Regions from separate parts of the Microbacterium sp. CFBP9034 genome, predicted to be linked through region 2. Evidence: predicted binding sites of a transcription regulator. Region 2 holds the regulator's gene; the other holds the start of a gene.
What was found. Region 2 encodes LexA, which represses DNA repair genes until DNA is damaged. Its sites were predicted from a motif close to TCGAACANNTGTTCGA; they were not measured.

Region 1 (8,724 bases), 120 kb from region 2:
AGCTGTCGACGTTGACGTCCATGCGCTGGAAGACACGCTCGAGGCCGGCCTTGCCGACATCGACCGTGGCCTTCTTCGCGGTACGGGCGTCGAGCGACACGGACGAGTTCTTGTCGAGCGTCACCTTCGGGTCGCCCACGAGCACGGTCGCGCGCGTGTCGGGCGTGCGGTTGAGGTCCATGTAGGACATCACCGTGTAGTCGCTCTTCAGCAGGCGCACCGTGGTCTCGCCTTCGACGAGGATCGGCTCGACGAACTTCTCCTCTTCGTTCCACAGCAGCGCGTACGTCGTCGCCGGCTTGCCGTCGAAGCCGGTCGCGGTGAGCGTGAGGTCGTAGCGCTCGGCCTCGGCGATGGTGCCGAGGGCAGTGCGCGCGACGGGCTCGCCGTCGACCGATCCGACGAGCGCGCCCGACAGCTGCGTGCCTGCCGGAACCTTCGCCGGGTCGACGATCATCGTCACGGACGCAGTCGCGCCCGCCGGGATGGTGAGGGTGTCGACATCCATGGTGAGAGCGTCGAACGCGATTCCTGCCGACATCGGACCGGGGCCCGGATCGACGGCGCCGGGCGTCGTGTCGGTCAGCGTCGCCTCGAGTGCGACCGTGATCTCGGCGTCCGTGCGGTTCGTGTAGGCGACCGTGCGCTCGACCGGGGTCGGCTCCTCGCCCCACATGAGCATGCCGAAGTCGCCCGAGCCTGCTGCGACGACGGGAGCGTTGAGCGCGGCGTCGACGTTGATGACGCCGGACCCGCCGGCGTACGACGTGAAGCCGTAGTCGGTGGCGGTGCTCGCGAGAGCCGCCTTGAGCTGCTCCGTGGTGAGGTCGGGGTTCGCGCTCAGGAGGATGGCGGCGGCGCCGGCCACGTGCGGAGTGGCCATCGAGGTGCCGCTCATGCCGATGTACGAGCCCTCACCGGGGCTGTCGGCCGAGCGCGCCGCCGTGACGTCGTTGCCGGGACCGGACACGTTGGGCTTCAGCGCGCCGGACCGCGAGAGCGGGCCCTGGCTCGAGAAGTACGACATGCCACCCGACGGGTCGTCCACCGAGCCGACCGTGAAGGCCTGCTCGGCCGAACCCGGTGCGCCGATGGTCTCGGGGGCTCCGGAGTTGCCGGCCGCCACGACGAACAGGGCGCCGGTCTCTTCGGCGATCTGGTTGAGCGACTCGGCCATCAGGTCCTTGCCGTCGGACGCCGACAGCGAGCCGAGGCTCATCGACACGATCGGGGCGTTCTGACCTGCCCACTCCATCGCCTCGATGATCCACGAGTCCTGACCGTAGCCGTCGGCTCCGAGCACCTTGCCGATCAGCAGGTCGGCGCCGTCGGCGACACCTCGGTGGGTGCCGTCGCTCGCAGCGCCGGTGCCGGCGATGGTCGAGGCGACGTGCGTGCCGTGCCCGTGGACGTCGCTCGCGACCTCTTCGCCGGGCACGAAGCTCTTGGAGGCGTCCAGCACGCGGCCGGCGACGTCGGGGTGCGCGTCGTCGATGCCGGTGTCGAGCACCGCGACGGTGACTCCTTCGCCGGTGTGACCCTGGGCCCATGCCGCGGGGGCGTCGATGAAGGGCACGCTCGAGTCGAGGGTGGCCTTCACCTTGCCGTCGAGGTGGATGGCCGCGATGCCGCCGGCGAGCGTGGCGCCGGTCGAGAACGAGCGGGCGGATGCCGCGTCCGCGCCGGTCAGTGCGCCCCAGGAGGATTCGGCGTCGGCGTGGCCGAGCGTGGCCGCGGCCCCGCCGATGCTGGCGAGCTCCGCCTGCACCTCGAGACCGGGGACGGGCGCCGCGTACGTGCGCGCGGCGGCGCCGTCGGTCTCGACGATGACCGGGGTCGCGTCGACGGAGGCATCGTCGTAGCCGAACTCGATGAGCTTCGTCACGTTGAAGAGGTCCTGGTCGAGGACGCCCGACGCGAGGTAGGGGAGCGCGACGTCGGGGATTACGTGGAATTCGCCGGCCGCCTCGTAGGTGCGCACGCCGGCGCCCTCGATGGCGGTGTCGATGTCGACGGTGTGAGTGCCGTCGGACAGGTCGGTGATGGTGACGCGGTCACCGGTGATCAGCGTGACGGAGTGCGAGCTGCCGGCGGCCGGGTCTGTGGCGGGGGGACCGTCGACGGGGGCGGTGGCGGCCGCCGGCAGAGAGCAGAGGCCGATGCCTGCGATGCCGATCGCCAGACCGCTTGTGGCGGCGACGATCGGGCGCAGACGGCGGCCGATGGGCTGGGGTCGTGACATGCGTGAGCCTCTCGGGGGTAGGGGATCTTCGACGAGCCTCACACGGGCAATCGCGTAAAGTGATGGCGGAGAAACGCCATGTCCACCATCCGCCAGGGTTGGCGGGTGACGATGGTCGACATGGGGAAGGTCACCGTGCTCGACGCACTCGGACTCGACGAGGCGCATACCGCCGTCTATCGCTGCGTGCTGCAGCAGACCTCGGCGTCCGCCGCCGAGGTCGCGGCGGCGCTGAGCATGTCGCTGCCGCGGGTGCGGCCGATCGTGACGGAGCTGGAGCGGCTCGGGCTGCTCGCGCGTCAGGCCGGCAGCGGCGACAGGTTCGTCGCGTCACCGCCGACGGTCGCCCTTCGCCCGCTGCTCCTCGAGCGGGAGCGCGGCCTCACGCGGGCGCACGAGGCCCTCGTCGACCTGAACGATCTCTACCGCCAGTCGGCCGAGCAGCGCAGTGTCGCCGATGTGGTCGATGTCGTGATCGGCGACGACGCGGTGCGGCAGCGGGTCGCCCAGCTGCAGGCGGCCTCGACCGACCAGGTGCGCGTGCTGGTGCTCAATGAGATCGCGCTCGTCAGCGGCGAGGAGAACCTCGAGGAGGATCGCGCCCTGGCCAGGGGAGTGCGCTACCGCGTGATCGTCGAGAGCGCCGTGCTCGAGCGTCCGGGCTTCCTCACGGCCGCCCGCGAGATGGCTCAGATCGGCGAGGAGGTGCGCGTGCTCCCGACGCTCCCGACGCGGATGTTCATCGCGGACGACCAGATGGCGCTCGTGCCGATGCAGACGCAGAACGAGGATCGCGGCTTCGGCGCCCTCATCATCCACCCGAGCGGGCTGCTCGATCTCGTGGTCTCGATCTTCGAGGAGTACTGGCGTTCGGCGACCGAGTTCCTGCCCATCGGCGCTGCTTCCTCGGCTCAGAACATCGACCGTGATCTGCTGCGCCTCCTGTTGCTGGGGGTGACGGATGCCGCAGCCGCCGCTCAGCTCGGCATCTCACTGCGCACCGTCCAGCGCCGGATCGCCGACCTCATGGATGTCGCCGGCGTGACGACCCGCATGCAGCTGGGTGCGGAGTCCGTGCGCCGGGCGTGGGTCTGACCCGCTCGCCCGGCCCTTCCGTCGTCTCGTGTCGCGAGTCGAGCGGATGCCTCACCACCCGTGGCGGTTCAGCCACTCCCGTCGCTGCCCGGCCTCGGCCGGCGTCTCGTCCGGGTCGGAGGTCTCGTGCTCCTCGATGAGGCCGTCGCCGTCGAGCGGGAGGAAGCGCAGGCACGTCGGGCACAGTGCGCGCCCGTGCGGGAACCCGTCGGGCAGCGGTGCAGCGGGCGGCGCCACGGCGCCGGATCCGGGGCAGCGCGCGGGGTCGGCCGCGGCATCCGTCCACATGATCGCCCGGTGCCGATGCAACCCGGCGTGATCGAGCGGACGCGTGCAGCGACGACCCGCACTGCGGCTGCGGCAGAAGCGCATCGCCTCGCCGGCGGCCTCGGTCACGGCCGCACGCGGGGCACGAACCGGGGCACCCACCGGACGAAGGCTGCGGCTCCCACGAGTCCGATCAGACCGACCGCGCCCGTGGCGACCGAGAGGGTCGACACCGCGGCGATGCCCGACACGATGAGCGGAGAGATCGCGCCGCCCGCGTCGGTGAGCGTGCGCCACGATCCGAGGAAGGGTGCGGGGTCGCTCTTGGGCGCGATGTCGGCGCCGAGGGTGAGGAGGATGCCGCTCGACAGCCCGTTGCCGACGCCGAGCACGGCCGCGAACATCGCGAACCACAGCGCCGACTGGTCGGACTCGTGCGTGAAGGACAGCGCGATGAACCCGAGCCCCATGAGGAGCATCGCGGGAAGGGCCGCCCAGAGGCGCCCGAAGCGGTCCATGACCTGCCCGCTCGCATAGAAGAGGGCGAAGTCGAGGGCGCCGGAGATGCCCACCACCAGTGCGATCGTCTGCGCGTCGAGCCCGATCGAGACTCCCCACAGCGGCAGCACCACCTGTCGCGCCGAGCGGACGGCGGAGAGGGATGCCGCGGCCAGCCCCAGCCGCGAGAGCACGCGCCGGTACTGCCACATGGTTCGGAACACGCCGATGCGCTCGGTGGTCGGGATGGACCCGCTGACCGGTTCGCCGGTGTCCTCGCTGAGCGTCGTGTCGACTGCCGATCGCGGGGGAGAGGCGACGGCGGTCTCGGGGTCGGGTCCGAGCAGCACGAGCAGGATCGTCGCGACGAGGCAGCCCGCGAAGAACCAGATCGTCGCGTGCTCGTCGCCGCCGAGCGCCAGCAGCCCCGCCGCGACGAACGGGCCGATGAACATCCCGAGCCGGAACGTGCCGCCCAGCAGCGACAGCGCGCGGGCGCGGAAGGCCAGCGGGACCCGGGTGGTCATGAACGAGTGGCGCGCCAGGCCGAACGCCGCGGCGCAGAACCCGATGAGGAAGACGGCGATCGCGAAGACCCCGAGCGACGGGGCGAAGGCCAGTGCCACCACGGCTCCGAGCGAGAGGCCCCCCGCGATCGCCATGGTCAGGCGCTCGCCGATGCGGGCGACCGCCCACCCGGCGGGGATGTTCCCGCAGAGCTGGCCGACCACCAGCGCCGATGCCACGAGCGCGGCCGTGGCGAGGTCGGCGCCGAGCTGGGCCGCGATCACGGGGATCAGCGGGATCACCGCACCCTCGCCGAGGGCGAAGAGCACCGTCGGCCCGTAGATCATCGGAGCGAACCGCCAGAGCACGTCCCGGACGGGTACGGGTTCCGGGGATTCGCTCACGTGCATCCACGTTAGTCTGGACTGTCATGCTCGACTTCGATCTGTCCGCCGATATCCAGGCCCTGCGCTCCACGTTCGCCGACATCAAGTCGGTCGTGGGAGTCGAGGCACTCACCACCGAGATCGCGCGACTGAGCGAGGAGGCCGGCGTTCCCGATCTCTGGGACGACGTCGACAAGGCGCAGAAGGTGACGAGTGCGCTCAGCCACCGTCAGACCGAGCTGCGCCGGATCACCGAGATCGAGGCCCGGCTCGATGACCTCGACGTCCTCGTCGAGCTCGCCAACGAGATGGACGACGAGGACTCCGCCGAAGAGGCGCGCCACGAGCTCGCCGAGCTGGAGGACATCGTCAGCCAGCTCGAGGTGCAGACGCTCCTCGACGGCGAGTACGACGACCGTGCCGCCGTCGTGACGATCCGCTCGGGCGCCGGCGGCGACGACGCCACCGACTTCGCCGAGATGCTCATGCGCATGTACCTGCGCTGGGCCGAGCGCCACAAGTACCCCGTCAAGGTCATGGACACGTCGTTCGCCGAAGGCGCGGGCATCAAGTCGGCGACCTTCGAGATCGACGCCCCGTACGCGTACGGCACGCTCTCGGTCGAGGCGGGCACGCATCGCCTTGCCCGCATCAGCCCATTCGGATCGGCCGACAAGCGCCAGACGAGCTTCGCGGCCGTCGAGGTGATCCCGGTGATGGAAGAGGCCGTGGAGGTGGAGATCCCCGAGGGCGACATCCGTGTCGACGTGTTCCGTTCCTCCGGTCCCGGTGGCCAGTCCGTCAACACGACCGACTCCGCCGTGCGCCTGACGCACCTGCCGACCGGCCTCGTCGTGTCGATGCAGAACGAGAAGTCGCAGATCCAGAACCGCGCGGCCGCCATGCGGGTGCTGCAGACCCGACTGCTGCTGCTGCAGAAGGAGAAGGAAGCGGCGAAGAAGAAGGAGCTCGCGGGCGTCATCACCGCCAGCTGGGGCGATCAGATGCGCTCCTACTTCCTCTACGGCCAGCAGCTGGTCAAGGACCTGCGCACCGGACACGAGGTGGGCAACCCCGCGGTCGTGTTCGACGGCGACCTCGACGGCTTCATCGCGGCGGGCATCCGCTGGCGCAAGCGCAAGGACGACGACTGAGCTCACCGGCGCTCTCGGGCGTGGTCAGCTGACGAGTCCGGTTTGTCGGGGCCGCGCGTCGGGTCAGGCCTCGGATTCCTCCTGGATCATGACCGGCGACGCGTGGATGCACATGATGCGCAGTCGACCCGATCCGGTGTTCGTGAAGGCGTGCCACATATCGGGCGCGACCACGGCGGTGTCTCCGGCGTGGGCGACGACGGTGTCGTCCCCCATCCGGATCGTCGCCTCGCCCTCGATGACGAGCCAGGTCTCCGTGTAGGGATGCCGATGCAGCCCCGGACCCATGCCGGGGTCGTTGTCGACGTAGAAGAATGAGACGCCCGAGTCGTAGTGGGCACCTTCGAAGCGCATCGTGCGCGATGCGCCCACGATCAGCTCGGACGAGGGAATGACGGCAGCGCTCATGCCCTCCATCGTCACCTCTCGCCTCGCCCGCGTCCACACCGGTGATTCCGGCGCTCAGAACGGCGCGCTCGGACCGCCATCGGACGGAACGAACACCGGCACCCTGCGTTCGGGTTCGACGCGGTAGCGGCGCCCTGCGGGCGAGGTCCATTGGAGCGCGCCGCCGGAGCCGTCGATCTGCTCCACGCGCCAGCCGCCGTGATGCTTGATGGTGTGGTGTCCTCGGCAGAGTGGCGCGAGGTTGTCGAGCGACGTGGTTCCGCCGTGCTCCCATGCGACGGTGTGGTCGATCTCGCATCGCGCCGCAGGGATGCCGCACCCGGGAGCCATGCATCGGTCGGCGCGCCATCGCACCAGCCGTCGCAGAGCGGGAGGCGGGCGGTACTGCTCGCGCCCGACCGACAGGACCATGCCGGTCTCGGGATGGGTGAGGATGCGCATCCAGCCGTCGGCACCGCCGCACAGCTCGCGGGCTCGTGCCAGCGGGATGGGCCCGACCCCCTCGACGATCGCCGTCACGCCGTCGGCGCCGCCCCGCTCGGCCTCGAGGAGCCCGAGTGCCGGAACGGTCACGGCGACGGTGGCGCGGATGCCCCTCGCAACGGGGTCGAGGGCGGTCGTGTCGCCGTCCACCAGCAGGTCGCCGAACACGTCGGCGCGCAGCTGGTCGAGCGTTCGCGTCTCGTCCTCCTGCGCCCCGAGCACGGTGGCGATCGCCGTGAGCCGGCCCTGGATGGCACGGGCTTCGACGGCGGGAAGCAGTGCGTGGATCCATGCCATGCCGTCCGCGGCCGGCTCCACGATGACGCGACGATCGCGCAGCGCTGTGTCGTGGCGTTCGGCGACCGTCGCCGCACGCTCCGACTCGATGAGGCTGCGCAGGGCGCGCCGGAACGCGCCGACGGGGAGCTGCTCGGCGAGTTCGACGGCTCGGGCGGCGGTGCGATCCCGCACCTCGGGCTCCACCGCGTCCAGTGCATCGACGAGGATCTCGGCGTGCCGCTCGGTCATGCCCGCTTGCTCCAGCGTGCGCAGCGCGGCCGGATACCGATGCACCAGCGCGTGCGCCAGACCGATGAGCCCGGCGGCCGCGTGCTCGGTGACCCTGAGCGCCGCCGCCAGTTCGAGCCGGACTGACCGCTCCACGACCGCCGCGATCGCCGTGCCGTACTGCACGGCGTCGTCGAGGGCGTTCCGCCGCATGGCGTCGATGCGGCGCAGGCGCTGGGCCGCGAACACGGCCATCATGTCGGCGACCTCGGTCACGAGGCTCACATCGTCCGGACCAGCGATGTCCGCAGGCCACTCCGCCGCCGGCTCCACGGCGGGCTCCGGGGCGGAGGTGCGGCTGGCTGACATACCTCGAGATTAGAACATATCTCCGACACTCGCCCCGGCGGGGACTGCACCCGGTTGCGGCGGCGTCGGGTGTCGCGGGAGCGGGGGACGAGGCATCCGCTTAGGCTCTTGAGGCGATGATCCGGTTCGAGAATGTCACCAAGCGCTACAAGGGCACGTCGAAGCCTGCATTGAGCAACGTCGATTTCGAAGTGCTCCGCGGGGAGTTCGTCTTCCTCGTCGGCGCATCGGGCTCGGGCAAATCGTCGTGCCTGCGCATGATCCTGCGCGAGGAGACGCCCAGCGACGGGCGTGTCGTCGTGCTCGGGCGCGACCTGCGGACGCTGTCCAACCGCAAGGTGCCCTATTTCCGCCGGCACATCGGCGCCGTCTTCCAGGACTTCCGGCTGCTGCCGACCAAGACCGTCTTCCAGAACGTCGCGTTCACCCTCCAGGTCATCGGCTCGTCCCGCGCCTACATCCAGCAGACCGTCCCGGAAGTGCTCGCGCTGGTCGGCCTCGCCGGCAAGGAGAAGCGATTCCCGCACGAGCTCTCGGGCGGCGAGCAGCAGCGCGTCGCGATCGCCAGGGCACTGGTCAACCGTCCGCAGGTGCTGCTCGCGGATGAGCCCACCGGAAACCTCGACCCGGCGACGTCGGTCGACATCATGCAGCTGCTCGCCCGGATCAACGGCGGCGGCACCACCGTCGTCATGGCGACCCACGAGGCCGGGTTCGTCGACCAGATGCAGCGGCGCGTGATCGAGCTCGCCGACGGCGAGATGGTGCGCGACGAGCGCCACGGCGGCTACGGCGACACGTCCGGCCT
Region 2 (8,724 bases):
CACGGCTCTCCCTGCCCGATCGCCCACACCGCGGGGCGCCGGATCACGAACTCCGTGGGAGAGCCGGGGTCGATGACGATGAGGTCCGTGTCGTCGGCGGATGCCGCGACCGCCGTCCGCGGGCCGTCGGCGGGCACCGGGCGGGCCGAGGCATCCCACCGCCCCATCGCCTCGACCGACGTGAACACCGGCAGGACCCGACGACCGTCGGGCGCGGCCACCGTGACGATGGAGAGCTCCTGCGTCTTGTCGACCGCGAGTCCGTGCGGGCCCACGCCCTCATCGCCTTTCTCGGCGATCAGCGGGATGAGCAGCCGGGCGGAGCGATAGGCGTCCACCACGGCGGCCTGATCACCCTCACCCGCGCGGAATGCGGTCAGCGCGGCGAGCAGCGCCGGGTCGGCCGTCCCGTCGTCGCCCGAGTGGGGGTTTGCGTGAAAGCCCCGGCCCTCCCACGGGACGCCCGCGGAGTCGGCGTGCGGGTCAGTGTCCGGCGACATCCAGGGCCTCGGCGAGCGTGAAGGCTCCCGCATACAGCGCCTTGCCGACGATGACCCCTTCGACGCCGAGTGGCACGAGATCGCGGAGGGCGATGATGTCGTCGAGGCTCGAGACGCCGCCCGAGGCGACGACCGGCTTCGGGGTGCGCGCGGTCATCTCGCGGAGAAGCTCGACGTTCGGACCCTGGAGGGTGCCGTCCTTCGTGACGTCGGTGACGACGTAGCGGCTGCATCCGGCGTTCTCGAGGCGATCGAGCACCGTCCACAGGTCGCCGCCCTCGCGGGTCCAGCCGCGCGCGGCGAGCGTGGTGCCGCGCACATCGAGCCCGACGGCGATGACGTCGCCGTAGCGGCCGATCACGTCCGCCGCCCACTCCGGGTTCTCGAGCGCGGCGGTGCCGAGGTTGATGCGCGCGGCACCGCTCTCCAACGCCGCCTCGAGGGTGCGGTCGTCGCGGATGCCGCCGGAGAGCTCGACCTGCACGCCCTTGACCTGCCTGATGACCTTGCGGAGGATCCCGGCGTTGCTGCCGCGACCGAACGCGGCGTCGAGGTCGACGAGGTGGATCCACTGCGCGCCCTGGCGGGCGAAGTCGAGCGCTGCGTCGACGGGGTCGCCGTAGCTGGTCTCGGTGCCCGCCTCACCCTGTGTCAGGCGCACGGCCTTGCCGTCGGCGACGTCGACGGCAGGCAGCAGGATCAGCTCGGGCGTAGAGGCGAAATCGTTCATGGCTCCTCGTGCAGGAAGGTCTCGGGAGGGAAGAGTTCCCGCAGACGGCACGAGTTCAGAGGGTAGCCCTGCCGAGCCCGTCGATCCAATTCGACAGGAGGCGGATGCCGGCATCCCCCGATTTCTCGGGGTGGAACTGCGTCGCCGACAGCGGGCCGTTCTCGACGGCGGCCAGGAACGGGCGGCCGTAGTCGCACCAGGTGAGGGTGGGCTCGGGGAACGGCGGCTGCACGTCGAGCAGCCACTTCTGCGCGCCGAACGAGTGGACGAAGTAGAAGCGCTCGTCCTCGATGCCCGCGAACAGCCGCGAGCCCTCGCCGGGCTCGACCGTGTTCCAGCCCATGTGGGGCAGCACTGGTGCATCGAGCTCGGTCACGACGCCCGGCCACTCGCCGAGGCCTTCGGTGTCGACGCCGCGCTCGACGCCGCGCTCGAAGAGCACCTGCATCCCCACGCAGATGCCGAGCACCGGCCGCCCGCCGGCCAGGCGGCGCCCGATGAGCTCGTCGCCGCGACTGGCGCGCAGCGCCTCCATCACGGCGCGGTAGGCCCCGACGCCGGGGACCACGAGTCCGTCGGCCTCGAGCACCAGCGCGCGGTCGGAGGTGAGGCGTGCGTCGGCCCCGGCGGCGTCGAGCGCCTTCACCGCCGAGTGGACGTTGCCCGATCCGTAGTCGAGGACCGCGACGACGGGTCTCGAGCTCACAGAGCGCCCTTCGTGCTGGGGATGCCGTCGACCAGCGGGTCGAGTGCCTTGGCCTGACGGAACGCCCGCGCGAACGCCTTGTATTCGGCCTCGGCGATGTGGTGCGGATCGCGGCCGGAGATGACGCGGACGTGCACGGTCAGCGCGGCATTGAAGGTGATGGCCTCGAAGGTGTGGCGCACGAGGGAACCCGTGAAGTGACCGCCGATGAGGTGGTGCTCGAACCCGGCCGGCTCGCCGGTGTGCACGAGGTAGGGCCGGCCGCTGATGTCGACGACCGCCTGCGCGAGGGCTTCGTCGAGGGGCACGAGCGCGTCGCCGTAGCGCGAGATGCCCGACTTGTCGCCGAGCGCCTCGCGGATGGCCTGCCCGAGGACGATGGAGATGTCCTCGACGGTGTGGTGGGCGTCGATGTCGGTGTCGCCCGACGCGCGCACGGTCAGGTCGGTGAGCGAGTGCTTCGCGAATGCCGTCAGGAGGTGGTCGAAGAACGGCACCGTGGTGTCGATGCGGCTTCGGCCGCTGCCGTCGAGGTCGAGCTCGAGTTCGACGGTGGACTCGCTCGTCGAGCGTCGAAGGGACGCGGTGCGCGCTGCGGAGCTCATGAATCCGATTCTATCGAGGCCAGTGCGTCGAGGAACGAGGTGGTCTCCTCCTCGGTGCCCGCGGTGACGCGGAGGTGCTGCGGGATGCCGACGTCGCGGATGAGCACGCCTCGGTCGTAGAGGCCCTGCCAGGTGGCGGCGGGATCGGCGACGCCGCCGAAGAGGACGAAGTTGGTCCACGTGTCGTGCGGTGTGTAGCCCAGCGCCTCGGTGGTCGCGGTGATCCGGTCGCGCTGGGCGACGATCTCGTCGACCATCCGCAGCATCGTGGGCGCGTGCCGCAGGGCCGCGGTGGCGGCGGCCTGGGTGAGGCTGCTCAGGTGATAGGGCAGGCGCACCAGGCGAAGAGCGTCGATCACGGCGGGGTCGGCCGCGAGGTAGCCGACGCGCGCGCCGGCGAACGCGAACGCCTTGCTCATGGTGCGCGACACCACCAGCCGCTCGCGGCCGGGCAGCAGCGTCAGGGCCGACCGCTCGTCGCGCGGCGCGAACTCGTGATAGGCCTCATCGACCACCACCACGCCCTCGGTCGCCTCGTACACGGCCTCGATCACGTCGAGGGTGAGCGGCGTTCCGGTGGGGTTGTTGGGAGAGCACAGGAAGACCACATCGGGCGCGGCATCCGCGATCTGGGACGCCGCGTCCTCCGCGTCGATCGTGTAGTCCGGCGCCCGGGTGCCGGAGATCCACGAGGCGCCGGTGGCGCGGGCCAGCAGCGGGTACATCGAGTACGTCGGACCGAAGCCGAACGCCGTCCGTCCGGGGCCCGCGAAGGCCTGCAGGACGTGCTGCAGCACCTCGTTCGAGCCGTTCGCGGCCCAGATCTGCTCGCGCACCAGGCCATGCCCGAGGTACTCCGCGAATCCTTCGCGGAGGGCGGTGAACTCGCGATCGGGGTAGCGATTGACGTCCCGCAGAGCGAGGGCGATCGAGTCCATGATGTCGTCGGCCACGTTCTCCGGCACCGGATGCGTGTTCTCGTTGACGTTCAATGCGACAGGCAACGAGGCCTGTGGTGCGCCGTAAGGCGTCATCCCACGGAGGTCGTCACGCAGGGGAAGGTCTTCGAGGCGGGGACTCACCCCTCCCATGCTAGAGGCGCGGGATCAGTGATCCGGCGAGTATTGCGCCGGAATCGAGAGGCTCTGGCCTGCCTGGACGGTCACCGAGTCGAGCGCGTTGAGCCGCACGATCGCGTCGACGACGTCGCGCGGGTCGTCGTGGGGTGCCACCGACTCGGCGATGGACCACAGCGATTCGCCGGAGGACACGGTGATCGTCGTGAAGGAGTCGGCGGGAGCGCCGGCGTCGCGTGAGGCCAGCGCACTCCCGCCGCTGATGACGGCGATGCCGACGGCGATCACTGCGGGCAGCGCCGCGAGGGAGGCGAGAACGCGTCGACCCCGCACGGTCATGCGCAGGCGGGTGGAGGGGGCGCGGCGGGTGAAGGCGCTGCTCGTGAGAGCCGGCGTGGTGAGGCCGATCGCGGTCATGGTCTGCTCCTCCTGTGGGGAGAGATTCGCACCCGCCACTCGGCCGGGAGTGGGGGATGCGAACCTCTGTACCGAAGCTATCTTCGATGCTTTATGATGTCAAGGGCCGGGTCTGGTGCCGATCCCTCGAACGCGACACGCGGTCGCGATGCCCCGTTCGAGGATCGAATCCGGATACGGTTTCGATACGAGAACCCCACCACGGGCCTCCGACATTCGAAGACCGCTGCACCCCTCGACGCACGAGGGCGGCGAGACAGGAGCCGGACATGAGCGACGCGACCGGGCGCGAGAGGCCGCAGACGCGGCGACGCAAGAGCCTGAGCGACAAGCAGCTGGCGATCCTCGAGGTCATCCAGCGGTCGATCGCGCGTCACGGCTATCCGCCGAGCATGCGCGAGATCGGCGACGCCGTCGGGCTCAAGTCGCTCTCGAGCGTCACGCACCAGCTCAATCAGCTCGAGCTGAGCGGCTACCTCCGGCGCGACGCCGGCAAGACCCGCGCGATGGAGGTCCTGATCGACCTGCCGGGCACGGCGACCGAGAACCCCGCCGACTCCGGCCCCTCCGTCGGCGACGCCGCCCTCGTCCCGCTCGTCGGTCGCATCGCAGCAGGGGTGCCGATCACCGCGGAGCAGCAGGTCGAGGAGATCTTCCCGCTCCCCCGGCAGCTCGTCGGCAAGGGCGACCTGTTCATGCTCAAGGTCTCCGGCGAATCGATGATCGACGCCGCGATCTGCGACGGCGACTGGGTCGTGGTCCGCTCGCAGCCGACTGCCGACAACGGCGACATCGTGGCGGCGATGCTCGACGGCGAGGCGACGGTCAAGACGTTCCGCCAGCGCGACGGCCACACCTGGCTGCTCCCCCGCAACTCGGCGTTCGAGCCGATCCTGGGCGACGAAGCGGTCGTGCTGGGCAAGATCGTGGCGGTTCTGCGCGCCGTCTGATCACCCGTCGCGGGTGATCCTTCCCCCAACGGCGCCGGTGTCGGCCAGAATGAGCGCCATGAGCGACATCGACACGGCGGGCGCACTGGCACTGGAAGACCGGATCCGCGCACTCGAGGCCGAGAACGCGCGACTGGCGGAAGCGACGCCGCCCCCGAAGTCTCGTCCCAGCGGCGGGCGATGGCGGGCGCCGGTCTCCGCGCTGTGCATCGTCATCGCCGCGATCCTCGTGCCGGTGTCGATCGTCGGCGCATGGGCGCGTGTGCAGCTGGTTGAGGAGGACGCCTTCGTGGCGACCCTCGCGCCGCTGGTCGACGACCCCGCTGTGCAGGCGCTCGTCGTCGACGAGACCATGGACGCGGTCAACGCGCAGGTCGACTTCCACGAGCTCACGAAGTCCGTGTTCACTGGCCTGGCCGACATCGACGGCATGCCGTCCCGTGCGGCGAAGGCGCTCGAGATGCTGCAGGCGCCCGCCGCCGACGGCCTCGAGAACCTGGTGCACGAGGCGGTCACGCGTGTCGTCGTCTCGGACGCCTTCTCCGACGTCTGGGCGACCGCCACCCGCGCCGCGCACCGCGCTCTCACCACGGCGGCCACCTCCGACGGCGGCGGACTCGTCGTCCGCACCGACGACGGCGTCGGCATCCAGCTGGGAGCCATCGTCGAGACGGTGAAGCAGCGCCTGACCGACAACGGCGTGAACGCGGCGCAGCTCATCCCTGCCGTGGATCGTGTCGTGATCATCGGAAAGGGCGACAACCTCGCGATGATCCGCACCGGCTACGCCCTCGCGACGACGCTCGGCTGGTGGCTGCCCGTCATCACCCTCGCGCTCTTCGGGCTCGGCATCGCCATCGCGCGCCGGCGCAGCACCGCGGTGCTCGGCACCGGGCTCGGCCTGGCGATCGGGGCCGGCGCCCTCGCCGCCACCCTCTCGATCGGGAACACGGCCGTGCAGATCGCCGCAGGTGAGCTGGGCCTCTCGCCGTCGGCCCTCGATGTCATCTACGGCCAGCTCGTCGGCGCGATGACCCAGACCGCCGTGGTCCTCTCGGTGCTCGGCTTGTTCGTCGCGCTGCTCGGCTGGGCCATGGGCGGCACCAGGCCCGCCCAGGGAACCCGCAGCGCGGTGCGCGGGATGAACTCCGCCGCTCGGCGCCAGCTGGCCTCGCGAGGGCTCGACACCGGCGGCTTCGGCGCCTGGCTCGCGCGCTACCGCGTGCTGGTGCGCACGGTGATCGCCGTACTCGCCGTCCTGTGGCTGTTCGCGCTGCGTCCGCTGTCGATCGGCGACATCGTGCTGGTCCTCGTGGTCGCGTTCGGCGTGGCGTGGATCCTCGAGCTCCTGCAGCGACGCGCCGACGAGCACGCCGCTGCCGAGGAGACCGGCATCGCGGCGGACGAGGTCATCGAGATCGAGCCTGTCGGGACGTCGGATGCCACGACCGTCGTGGTCGCGGCATCCGACTCCGAGAAGGGCCCGAAGGCCTAGACGGCGGCGCCGACCTTGTCGCGGATCGAGCGCGTCGCCTCGATGATGTTGCGGAGCGACTCCACCGTCTCGTCATAGCCGCGGGTCTTGAGCCCGCAGTCGGGGTTGACCCACACCTGGCGCAGCGGCAGCTCGGTCGCGGCGCGCTCGAGCAGCTCGGCGACCTCGGAGACCGAGGGCACACGCGGCGAGTGGATGTCGTAGACACCCGGTCCGACGCCGTGGGAGAAGCCGGACTCGGCGATGTCGCCGATGACCTCGCCACGGCTCCGGGCCGCCTCGATCGAGGTGACGTCGGCGTCGAGGGCCGCGATGGCGTCGATCACCACGTCGAACTCCGAGTAGCAGAGGTGCGTGTGCACCTGCGTCGCGTCGGTGGCACCCGCGGTCGACAGGCGGAACGAGCCGACCGACCACTCGAGGTACGCGGGCTGGTCGCCCTTCTTGAGCGGCAGCAGCTCGCGCAGCGCCGGCTCGTCGACCTGGATGACGCCGATGCCCGCGGCCTCGAGATCCGCGATCTCGTCCCGCAGGGCGAGTGCGACCTGGTTGGCGGTGTCGGCGAGCGGCTGGTCGTCGCGCACGAACGACCACGCGAGGATCGTGACCGGGCCCGTGAGCATGCCCTTCATGGGCTTCTCGGTGAGCGACTGGGCGAACGTCGACCATGCCACCGTGATGGGAGCCGGGCGCGAGACGTCGCCCCACAGCAGCGACGGACGCGTCGCGCGCGAGCCGTACGACTGCACCCAGCCGTTCTGCGTCACCGCGAAGCCATCGAGGTTCTCCGCGAAGTACTGCACCATGTCGTTGCGCTCCGCCTCGCCGTGCACCAGGACGTCGAGGCCGAGGTCCTCCTGCAGCGTGACGACGCGCGCGATCTCATCGCGGAGGAACTGCTCGTACTCCTCGGTCGTGATCTCGCCCTTGCCGTGCCGGGCACGGGCGCGGCGGATGTCACCGGTCTGGGGGAACGAGCCGATGGTCGTCGTCGGCAGCACCGGAAGGCCGAGCGCCTCGTCCTGCGCGGCGACCCGGGCCTCGTAGTCGCCGCGGTCGAAGTCGGCGGCGGTGAGGGCGGCGGCGCGCTCGCGCACGGCCCCGTCGCTCACACCCGGCGCGCTGCGACGGTCGGCCAGGGCAGCGGATGCCGCAGCCACCTCGCTCTCGATGGCGTCGCGGCCGTCCGCGAGCCCGCGAGCGAGCGTGACGACCTGCGTCGTCTTCTGGTCCGCGAATGCGAGCCACGACACCAGACGCGGGTCGAGCTCGCTCTCGTCCTCGACGTCGTGCGGCACGTGCTGCAGCGAGGTCGAGGTGCCGGCCGCCACCGCGGCGGCGCCCAGGGCGCCGAGGGCGTCGAGCTTCTCCCAGGCGCCGGCGAGGTCGCCGCGCCAGATGTTGCGTCCGTCGATGACCCCGCCCACGACGGTCTTGCCCTCGAGGCCTGCGGCCGGCGCCGGCAGCGAGCCGCGCGTGAGGTCGATCGCGAGGGCCTCGACGGGGGCGGCGGCGAGGGCCGTCCACGCCTCCGTGGAGAGCTGCGCGTAGCCGGCGGTCACCAGGATCGCCGGACGGTCGGCGGCTCCGCCGAGCACGGCGTAGGCGCGGGTGGCGGCCTCCGCGAGCGCGGTCGTCGTCGCCGGAAGGCTCTCGCTCACGAGGGCAGGCTCGTCGAGCTGCACCCACTCGGCGCCGGCGGCGCGCAGCGACGCGAGCAGCTCGACGTACACCGGCAGCAGGTCGTCCAGCCGGCTGAGCGGGTCGAATCCCTCGGGCGCGGCATCCGTCGCCTTCGCCAGCGCGAGAAGCGTGACGGGTCCGACGACGACCGGGCGCACGGTGAAGCCGTCCGCCTTGGCCTCGGCCACCTGACGGGAGAACCGGTCGCTCGAGAGGGCGAAGACGGTCTCAGGGCCGATCTCGGGAACGAGGTAGTGGTAGTTCGTGTCGAACCACTTGGTCATCTCGAGCGGGGCGTTCTCGCCGGCGCCGCGCGCCGCGGTGAAGTACGCGCCCAGGCCGACGGTGCCGTCCTCGTCGCGCAGATCGGCGAAGCGCTCGGGCAGCGCGCCGACGGCCACCGCGGCGTCGAGCACCTGGTCGTAGTAGGAGAACGACTCGGGGATCGACGAGTCGGTGCGGCCGAGGCCGAGTTCGGCCAGCCGCTCCCGCGTGGCGCGGCGGAGGTCTGCGGCGGTCGCCTCGAGCGTCTGCTCGTCGGTGCGCGCCGTCCAGTGCGACT

Region 1: a site for LexA is predicted at 7,927-7,942, ahead of SOM19_RS07690 (HNH endonuclease signature motif containing protein). Genes of this name have one in related genera too.

The regions. Positions count from the first base shown of each region.
Region 1 is NZ_JAXCWC010000001.1:1,698,715-1,707,438, forward strand. It holds gene SOM19_RS07660 (S8 family serine peptidase) at 1-2,242, opposite strand, end outside; gene SOM19_RS07665 (TrmB family transcriptional regulator) at 2,321-3,337, shown strand; gene SOM19_RS07670 (hypothetical protein) at 3,389-3,733, opposite strand; gene SOM19_RS07675 (MFS transporter) at 3,730-4,956, opposite strand; gene prfB (peptide chain release factor 2) at 5,040-6,149, shown strand; gene SOM19_RS07685 (cupin domain-containing protein) at 6,213-6,557, opposite strand; gene SOM19_RS07690 (HNH endonuclease signature motif containing protein) at 6,612-7,916, opposite strand; gene ftsE (cell division ATP-binding protein FtsE) at 8,033-8,724, shown strand, end outside.
Region 2 is NZ_JAXCWC010000001.1:1,580,434-1,589,157, reverse strand. It holds gene SOM19_RS07150 (SseB family protein) at 1-500, opposite strand, end outside; gene priA (bifunctional 1-(5-phosphoribosyl)-5-((5-phosphoribosylamino)methylideneamino)imidazole-4-carboxamide isomerase/phosphoribosylanthranilate isomerase PriA) at 484-1,230, opposite strand; gene hisH (imidazole glycerol phosphate synthase subunit HisH) at 1,286-1,936, opposite strand; gene hisB (imidazoleglycerol-phosphate dehydratase HisB) at 1,933-2,541, opposite strand; gene SOM19_RS07130 (histidinol-phosphate transaminase) at 2,538-3,575, opposite strand; gene SOM19_RS07125 (LysM peptidoglycan-binding domain-containing protein) at 3,648-4,034, opposite strand; gene lexA (transcriptional repressor LexA) at 4,304-4,984, shown strand; gene SOM19_RS07115 (hypothetical protein) at 5,043-6,479, shown strand; gene metE (5-methyltetrahydropteroyltriglutamate--homocysteine S-methyltransferase) at 6,476-8,724, opposite strand, start outside.